DNA from 3 places in the Vibrio sabulosilitoris genome. Region 2 is predicted to be linked to each of the others. Evidence: predicted binding sites of a transcription regulator. Region 2 holds the regulator's gene; each other region holds the start of a gene.
What was found. The regulator MetJ, encoded in region 2, represses methionine synthesis genes. The targets are predictions, from matches to a motif close to TTAGACNTNTANANGTCTAA.

Region 1 (3,261 bases), 320 kb from region 2:
AGTAGTGCGGCGATACGCATCCAAAAGATCATCGCCACAGCCAAAAGGACCGCGAATGCCCACTGCGATGATGAGTTGCGTCCAATCGCTTTCATTGAGTGCATCAGGCTAGCACGGCGGCCTTTTTCACGCTGCCAACTGGCGTCGTATAGACCCAGTGCTAAGAAAGGCCCTATCAACATATAGACGATAAGACTAGGTAGGATAACCAAATGGGTTCCCTGAGCTTGAACTAGCATAACGATGCCGATAGCCGCCGCCATAAAGCACAGGCCGTAAAAGACGCTGATGATCGGCATGCGAATAAAGTCATTAAGGCCTAGCGCCAACCAGTGAAATGGCGCAGAGGTTGATAGTTGATTACACGGTATGGTGCGCGCGTACTCTTGGTCAGACGGCTTGTTCTTACTGTCAAAGTCTGACGATTGATATGTACGAGGCATGCTTCCTCCTTGATGCGTTTACCCTAACGATATAGTTATCTAACTAGGTGCTGGGGCCAAACATGGCACCCAATGCAACCGATATCCTGTATACGGTGCATAGCGGCACAAAGGACAACAAACCATCATGTCGATGCAGAGACCGCGCCACACGCTATACCATTAGTGGTGGTAGGTGTTTACGTACGCAGTGATATAACTATTGATGTGGATTAGGAAAAATTCAAATCTAACTCACAAAAACTTCATGGGTGAAGTTTCAGAGGCGAGAATCGAGAGGCGAGAAGCGAGGAAAAGACGACGAGCTAGTCGCTCGTTTTTGATTAGAAGTTTACCGCAGAGTGAAAGGCAAATTAATGGTGAGCAATAGTGCATTCATAAGAATTGCGAGAGAGTTGAATGAAGCGCGGTGCGTCCACGATCACATCTCGCCTCTCGCAGCAACGCGATCCCGCCTCTCGCCTCTTCCGCCAGGAAAAAAAGCCCCAGCATAGGCTGAGGCTTTTTTATAGTTGCTTGGGCTTTTTTATTTAATGCCAGCAAACTCGCGTAGCATTGCTGCCTTGTCAGTTGCTTCCCATGGGAACTCTTCGCGGCCGAAGTGACCGTATGCTGCGGTCTTCTTGTAGATTGGCTGAAGAAGGTTCAGCATCTCTTGTAGGCCGTATGGGCGTAGGTCGAAGTTTTGGCGTACTGCTTCGATGATGATCTCGTGTGGTACTTTTTCAGTGCCGAACGTCTCAACCATGATTGAAGTAGGATCTGCAACACCGATAGCGTAAGACAGCTGGATCTCACAGCGGTCAGCCATGCCTGCTGCAACAATGTTTTTCGCTACGTAGCGTGCTGCGTATGCTGCAGAGCGGTCAACTTTTGATGGATCTTTACCAGAGAAAGCACCACCACCGTGACGCGCTGCACCACCGTAAGTATCAACAATGATCTTACGACCAGTTAGACCACAGTCACCCATAGGACCGCCGATTACAAAACGACCGGTTGGGTTAATAAAGAAGTTGGTCTCTTTGTTGATCCACTCAGAAGGTAGTACTGGCTTGATGATCTCTTCCATTACTGCTTCACGCAGATCCGGCGTTGAGATTGAATCACAGTGTTGAGTCGATAGAACGACTGCATCGATACCGACGATTTTGCCTTGGTCGTACTGGAAGGTTACCTGAGACTTCGCGTCTGGACGTAGCCAAGGTAGGGTGCCGTTCTTACGTACTTCCGCTTGCTTTTGCACTAGGCGGTGTGAGTAAGTGATTGGTGCTGGCATTAGGATGTCAGTTTCGTTGGTCGCGTAACCAAACATGATGCCCTGGTCGCCCGCGCCTTGCTCTTTAGGGTCTGACTTATCAACACCTTGGTTGATATCTGGCGACTGCTTACCGATGGTGTTTAGAACCGCACACGAGTCTGCGTCAAAGCCCATATCAGAGTGAACATAGCCAATCTCACGCACGGTTTCACGCGTCAGTTCTTCGATATCAACCCATGCAGATGTCGTGATCTCACCACCAACCATAACCATGCCGGTTTTTACGTAAGTTTCACAAGCAACACGTGCTTTCGGATCTTGTTCAAGAATTGCGTCTAGAACGGCATCTGAAATTTGGTCTGCAATTTTATCTGGGTGACCTTCTGAAACTGACTCAGAAGTGAATAGGTGCTTAGCCATGAGAGCTCCACTTTTAGCGATCGATTATAGCCGTACCTCACTGCCCAATTTGGCATCGCGGCTATCAAGGAAATTCATTTTGTAGGTGTTTCTACATCTAGACGTCTATTCTAGTTTTCAACATCTGAATTACAAGTGATTTTTGACATTAATTCCAGTTAATCGTTTGCGTAAATTGCCACAAAAAGTAGGGGTATTAACTGGGGCTGGACTCAAATTAGGTAAGTAAACGTTTGCAGAGTCAGGTGCCCTCTGCGACAATACCCCGCGCTGCAATGCAGCTTGGTAAACTCTTTCTCTTTTGCACATGCACTCAGGAGCAGTAATGTCGTCTCGTAAACATCTAGCCAATGCAATCCGTGCCCTAAGCATGGATGGTGTTCAACAAGCAAACTCTGGCCACCCAGGCGCGCCTATGGGTATGGCTGATATCGCTGAAGTTCTTTGGCGTTCTCACCTAAACCACAACCCAGCGAACCCAGAGTGGGCAAACCGCGACCGCTTTATTCTTTCAAATGGTCACGGCTCAATGCTGATCTACTCTCTACTGCACCTAAGCGGCTACGAGCTATCGATTGACGATCTGAAAAACTTCCGTCAACTGCACTCAAAAACTCCGGGTCACCCAGAGTATGGCTATGCACCAGGCGTTGAAACGACAACCGGTCCTCTAGGTCAAGGCATCACCAATGGTGTGGGCATGGCGATCGCTGAAAAAGCGCTGGCGGCTCAGTTCAACAAAGAAGGCCACGATATCGTTGACCACTTCACTTATGTCTTCATGGGTGATGGCTGTCTGATGGAAGGCATCTCGCACGAAGCCTGCTCACTGGCGGGTACGCTGGGTCTTGGTAAGCTGATTGCATTCTGGGATGACAACGGTATCTCTATCGATGGCGAAGTTGAAGGCTGGTTCTCTGACGACACACCTAAGCGTTTTGAGTCTTACGGCTGGCACGTAATCCCAGCGGTTGATGGCCACGATCCTGAAGCGATCAACGCGGCTATCGAAGCGGCGAAGGCTGACCCACGTCCAACTATTATCTGTACTAAGACCATCATTGGTTTCGGTTCGCCTAACAAGTCTGGCTCACATGACTGTCACGGTGCACCACTAGGCCACGAAGAAATTGCCGC
Region 2 (3,261 bases):
GCTCTAGGTCAGCAATAAGGTCTCGATGATCCTCAAGCCCCACTGAGAGGCGTAATAGGTATTGCGAGATCCCAGCTTCAGCGAGGGCTTCTTCTCCCATTGCACGGTGAGTCATAGACGCAGGGTGACAGATCAAGCTTTCTACGCCACCTAGCGACTCGGCGAGCGAGAACAGCTCTAGTTGGCCGACGAAGAATTTCAATTGCTCGAACGAGCCTGCAAACTCAAAGCTTAGCATCGAACCAAAGCCAGATTGCTGCCTTTTGGCGATCTCATGGCCTGGGTGACTCTCAAGACTTGGGTGGTGCACCTTGCTTACCAGCGACTGCTCGACCAAGTAGTTAAGAATGTGCTGTGAGCTCTCCTCATGGACGCGCATGCGGGCGCCTAGCGTGCGAATTCCGCGCAGGGTCATGTAGCTATCAAATGGTGTACCGGTTGCTCCAATGCAGTTACCCCACCAAGCGAGCTCCTCAGCATGCGCTTCGGTTTTGGTGATCACGACGCCGCCAATCACATCGGAGTGGCCGTTGATGTACTTAGTGGTAGAGTGGATAACAAAATCCGCACCCAGCTCAAGCGGCTTTTGGTACACTGGTGTCAAAAAGGTGTTGTCGACGGCAACAAGCGCACCGACTTTTTTGGCCTCGGCGCAGATTGCAGCAATATCAACCACGCGAACTAAGGGGTTTGACGGGGTCTCAAGCAGGATTAGCTTGGGTTTTTGTGCCATAGCGCTGGCGAGTGCATCGCTATCGGTTTGATCGACAAACTGTACTTTAAAGTCACCCTTTTGCGCTCGGGTGTTAAACAGACGATAGGTTCCACCATAGCAATCATGTGGCGCAATAATCAGGTCATCGGGACCTAAAAATGCTGAAACCCACAGATTAAGCGCGGAAGTGCCGCAGTTGGTGACGACGGCCCCACAACCTGACTCCAGCTCGTACAAAGCTTGCTCAAGTAGCCCTCGATTTGGATTGCCAGAACGCGTATAGTCATACTTAGGCACATCCCCAAAGGCTGGAAAGCTGTAGTTGGTCGAGAGGTAGATGGGGGGAACAACCGCATGGTGTTGAGTGTCTGATTCGATGCCAGTGCGAACGGCAATGGTGGCAGGCTTGCGTGCGCTCATATGAGTGTCCTTCCCAAAAAAATGATTGTGCTTCACAAAACCGTTACACCTACTGGTTATAACGGTATTAAATTCCATTAGCAGACACTTTACTGCCCCTACAACAAGACGTCAATACTTCTAGACGTCTATATGTCTTTGCTCTTAGCCTTAAATCCGGCTAAAATATCTCCCTTACTCACTCCAACCAAAAATGACTAAAGGTTTCTCATGGCAGACTGGAATGGCGACTACACTAGCCCATATGCTGAGCATGGCAAAAAAAGCGAACAGGTAAAGAAGATTACCGTGTCAATTCCGCTTAAAGTACTGAAAGTATTGACGGATGAGCGTACGCGTCGTCAGATAAACAACCTGCGCCATGCCACCAACAGCGAGTTGCTGTGTGAGGCATTCTTGCATGCGTACACCGGGCAACCTCTGCCAACCGATGAAGACTTGCGTAAAGACCGTCCTGATGAGATCCCGGCTGAAGCCAAAGCGCTGATGACCGAGATGGGGATTGAGTTTGAAGCGTTTGATGAAGAGTAGCGTGTAGGCTGCTCTCAATAGGATTGTGACAGGTGGGCATGCGCTGACCTGTCTTTGAAGTTCTCAGGGATATATGGTTCAGCACAGTAAAAAGAGACGTACCACTCTACAAGATATCGCCGACCAGGTTGGCGTCACCAAAATGACCGTGTCGCGCTATATGCGAGACCCGAACTCCGTTGCAGAAAAAACCCGGCTTAAGATTGCTCAGGTCGTCGAGGACATCGGTTATATCGAAAACCGAGCGCCTGCGATGCTGGCAAACTCGTCGAGTAAAGCCATCGGTATCCTATTGCCCTCTCTGTCTAACCAGATCTTTGCCTCGTTTGTGCAGGGCGTAGAAACGGTCACTAAGGCCAATGGCTACGAAACCTTGATCGCGCACTTTAGCTATGATGAGCAAGAGGAGGAGAGCAAGATTGCCTCGCTGCTCTCTTACCAGGTAGATGGCTTGATCTTGACTGAGAGTCATCACACCCAGCGCACGCTGCAGATGATTAAGTCCGCCGGTGTCCCGGTGGTTGAGACAATGGAGCTGCCAGAGCAACCGATCGATATGGCGGTCGGCCTAGATCATATTGCTGCTTCTTATGATGTGACCAAGCAGATGATTGCCGCTGGCAAACGCTCCATCGCCTACTTTGGTGCACGTTTGGATACTCGAACCCGTCTACGTATGGCCGGTTATGACAAGGCGGTGATTGAGGCAGGTTTCACGCCGAAACATATTCTGACGGAGGCGCACTCGAGCTTCTCGATGGCAGATGACCTGTTGGACATGGCCTTTGCACAATACCCAGATCTCGATGGTGTGTTTTGCACCAATGATGATATCGCGGTTGGGGTACTACTTAGTGCCCAGCGCAGAGGCATTCAAGTGCCAGAGTCATTGTCTGTAGTGGGTTACAATGCGCTCGACATCGGCAATATCGTCAGCCCGAAGCTGACCAGTGTCGACACGCCACGCTTTGAGATTGGGGTCAAAAGTGCTGAGCTATTGGTCGCACGCTTAAAAGGTGAGCCCATAGATAGCACCAGTGTGGATATGGGTTATCGAGTCAACTCTGGTGAGAGTATCTAAATAAAAATGGAGCCGAGTGGCTCCATTTTTATCTTTAGTCAGATGACAAGCGAGTTAGATGATAAAGCTTGCACCGTCTTCAGCGCTAGAGACACTTTGTCTCAGTACGCTAAATAGATTTCGTCCCCAAGTCTGCTGATTCGCCTCGGTATCGATCGCGAGTGGCTCACGTCCAGTCATATCCGACAGGTTGTTTAGCTCACCCGTTTCACAGTTGAGCTGGAGCATATCGCCGTCACGCACCAAGCCAATCGCACCGCCTCGCAGGGCTTCTGGGGATAGGTGGATCGCTGATGGGATTTTGCCTGACGCGCCAGATAAACGACCATCGGTGACCAAGGCCACTTGGTGGCCGGCTTTTTGGATATTACCCAAGATAGGCATTAGCTTGTGCAGCTCTGGCATGCCATTAGCCGCAGGACCATTGTGTGTCACGACCACGACGTAATCTTTGTTTAGCTCGCCACGCTGATAGGCCGCTTCGACTTCGTGTTGGCACTGGAAAACCACGGCA
Region 3 (3,261 bases), 1.5 Mb from region 2:
AGTAATATCAATATTATCGTCGCGTTTCTACTACTGATTTTGGTTGGCGTGATTGGGTACAGTGTCGTGTTAGGCTCTGTACCAAGTACTTTGATGGCGTACCTAGAAAACCTTATTCCACTGAGCAACCCTCACGGGCGCGAAGATGAAGCCTGGTTCCAAGGTTGGACAGTATTCTATTGGTCTTGGTGGATCTCTTGGTCTCCATTTGTCGGTATGTTTATCGCGCGTGTCTCGCGTGGTCGTACCGTGCGAGAGTTTATGACCGCGGTATTGATTGTGCCTACCTCAGTTACGGTAATCTGGATGTCAGTCTTTGGCGGTATGGCCATTGATCAGGTAGTAAACAACGTCGGCCAGCTGGGCGCGCAAGGCTTAACAGACGTTTCGCTGGCAATGTTTGAGATGTTCGATGTATTGCCAATGAGCACCTTCCTATCCATTATTGCGATTATTCTGGTTATGGTGTTCTTTATCACTTCTTCAGACTCGGGCTCACTAGTTATCGACAGCATTACCGCAGGCGGTAAAGTGGATGCGCCTGTTTTGCAACGCGTATTCTGGGCATTTATGGAAGGCGCAATCGCCGCCGCTCTACTATGGGTAGGTGGCACCGAAGCCATCGAGGCACTCCAGGCCGGCTCCATCTCCACTGCACTACCATTCACCTTCGTGCTACTGGCGATGTGTGTGAGCTTGCTGATGGGTATGAACACGGAAAAAGACTGGCGCTAAGCGCTTCAGCGTTTAGGACAATTTTAAGTAGATCAAAAGGCATACTTTTCGGAGTATGCCTTTCTTTTTCAGGGGCTAGGAGCGAGGACACTTCGTTCCGAGTAGCGAGTAATTTACCGCTCGCGTCGAGCCCCTCGTACCCTGTAGGGCAACGCCCGTCCCCGAACCTCGCCCCCTTTGGTTTAGTCGTCTTTAGTAAAATTAGCCTCACTAAACTGATCAAGATCGTATGGTGTTTGCTGGTAAACGCAGTAGTTTAGCCAGTTGGCGAACAACAGGTGTCCGTGGCTGCGCCAGCTAGCGATGGGCTTGTTGTCTGGGCAATTGTTCGGATAGTAGTTAACCGGGATTGCGGGCTCCATTCCTTCACCTAAGTCGCGAATATACTCGTTGTGCAGGGTATGTGCGTCATACTCTGGGTGACCGGTAACAAACACATTGCGCATATCCTTGGTGGCTGCTAGGTATACGCCTGCGACATCTGAGGTCGCTAGGATATCCAGATCGGTGTGATCTTGCAGATACTGGGGTGAAAAGTCTGCAAAGCGTGAATGCGGCGCTAAGAAGGTGTCATCAAAGCCACGCAAAATCGCATGGTAAGGGTCGTGGATATCGTGATGATAGACACCAGAAAGCTTCTCTTTACGGGTACGCTTTGGTAAATCATACAAAAGTTTCAGACCAGCTTGTGCAGCCCAACAAACGTAAAGCGTTGAAGTTACATGTTCTTTAGCCCAATTCATAATGGTTTGCAGGTGTTCCCAGTAGAGCACATCCTCAAACTGCACTAAGCCAAGTGGCGCACCAGTAATGATCAAGCCATCAAAGTTGCGATCCTTGACCATCTCGAATTGACGATAAAAGGTGTCTAGGTGTTCAACAGGCGTGTTTTTACTTGGGCGATTGTCGATGCGTAGCAGTTCGACATCCACTTGCAGTGGACTATTGGACAGTAGACGCAGAAACTGAGTCTCGGTCTCAATCTTTTTCGGCATCAAGTTAAGGATCAGTACCTTAAGTGGACGAATTTCCTGAGTAGCAGCGCGGGTTTCCGACATAATGAAGATTTTTTCATTGCGCAGTACATCAGTGGCAGGTAGTTGATCGGGTATCTTGATCGGCACAGCTTTACTCCCTAAGCGTAATTTTGGACGTCTATACATCCAAAGTTAACGTAAACTGTGATTTATGTCGATAGCTAAATCAAATATTATTGGCGTCCAGAAATAAAAATAACTCAAAGGTTGTTAATGAGTCCATCTTACAAGGCGTCTGCAGGTGTGTCGTCTTCAAACATACAAAAGTTAATCATTGTCAGAGGCTTGCCTGGTTCGGGCAAGTCGACCTACGCGCGCAAGCTGGTTGATTTGCATCGTGATTACCAGCACCTTGAGGCGGACATGTATTTTGTTAATAACGCAGGTCATTACTGTTTTGACCCTCAGCACTTGCCACAAGCGCATGACTGGTGTCAGCAACAGGCGCGTCTTGCGTTGCTGGAGGGAAAAACCGTGGTTGTCTCGAATACTTTTGTCAGGTTATGGGAAATGAAATCGTATCTAGATCTTGCTGAGCAGTTGAAGCTTAGGGTTGAGATTGTCGAAGCGAAAGGGGAGTTTGAGTCGATTCATGATGTGCCCGTATCGACGATAGCCAAGATGGCGCAGCGCTGGCAGACAGTGCCAAATCGATGGTTGCAACGTTACTCGATTGAGGAGTATCGACCGAGCCAATCGTCACGACTTATATAGTGACTGTCACTAATACTGATATACTGTTTCCCTCGTCAGCGAGTTGTCTCAAATACGATTTAGCATGATTATCCAGAGCGAAAGCGATTCTAATGTCTAATCAGAGCTGAGCAGCGAAATTCCCACTTTGTTCGGACCCAAAACCAGACTCACCGAGCAGTTGGTTAGTTGGTACATTGTTTTTAAACGGAGTATCATCAACATTTAACAGTGCCGATACAACAAGAGCAAATAATAATGCCCCTAATCACGATAAGAGCTGCAAAGTGCGCTGACCTCGATAGACTCAATCGCATGATGTATCAGCTGCATCATGAGCATCATCTTTTGTCCCCTGAGCTGTTTAAACCTGCTAATGAAATCGATAAAACCATCGCGCATTACCTCGACCATCCTGAGTGCTTGGTGTTTGTTGCTGTCGATAATGGTAACGTTGTTGGATTTGTCTCTGGCCACTTTGGGCAGTATCAATCCCCTGTCAGTAAGCCGGTGATGATGGGCAGTATCGATGAGTTATACGTAGAGTCAAACTATCGAAAGTCAGGAATAGCGTCTAAATTGATGGATACGATAGAGCAGACACTTGGTGATTATGGTGCTCGATATCTGTTTGTTGAGGTCTGGGATTCTAACCCCACGGCGGCTCAATTTTATTTGACTCAGGGATACCAAAGTCATATTCACTGCTTGATGAAGGTGGTTAGGGAGTAGCATTTGCGCGCCGCACTGTGTTTTTTGATCGTCCTTACCGCTGCGTCATTGCCTCTACTGGCAG

Region 1: a site for MetJ is predicted at 2,214-2,233, ahead of metK (methionine adenosyltransferase). Genes of this name have one in related genera too.
Region 3: a site for MetJ is predicted at 1,883-1,902, ahead of metA (homoserine O-succinyltransferase MetA). Genes of this name have one in related genera too.

What each region holds. Positions count from the first base shown of each region.
Region 1 is NZ_AP029599.1:40,987-44,247, reverse strand. It holds gene ACZ5R2_RS00205 (DUF2189 domain-containing protein) at 1-443, opposite strand, end outside; gene metK (methionine adenosyltransferase) at 970-2,124, opposite strand; gene tkt (transketolase) at 2,450-3,261, shown strand, end outside.
Region 2 is NZ_AP029599.1:357,301-360,561, reverse strand. It holds gene ACZ5R2_RS01815 (O-succinylhomoserine (thiol)-lyase) at 1-1,135, opposite strand, end outside; gene metJ (met regulon transcriptional regulator MetJ) at 1,346-1,666, shown strand; gene ACZ5R2_RS01805 (substrate-binding domain-containing protein) at 1,740-2,747, shown strand; gene edd (phosphogluconate dehydratase) at 2,802-3,261, opposite strand, start outside.
Region 3 is NZ_AP029599.1:2,281,393-2,284,653, reverse strand. It holds gene ACZ5R2_RS10830 (BCCT family transporter) at 1-735, shown strand, start outside; gene metA (homoserine O-succinyltransferase MetA) at 918-1,859, opposite strand; partial or broken gene ACZ5R2_RS10820 (ATP-binding protein) at 1,986-2,411, shown strand; gene ACZ5R2_RS10815 (N-acetyltransferase family protein) at 2,724-3,197, shown strand; gene ACZ5R2_RS10810 (NUDIX hydrolase) at 3,201-3,261, shown strand, end outside.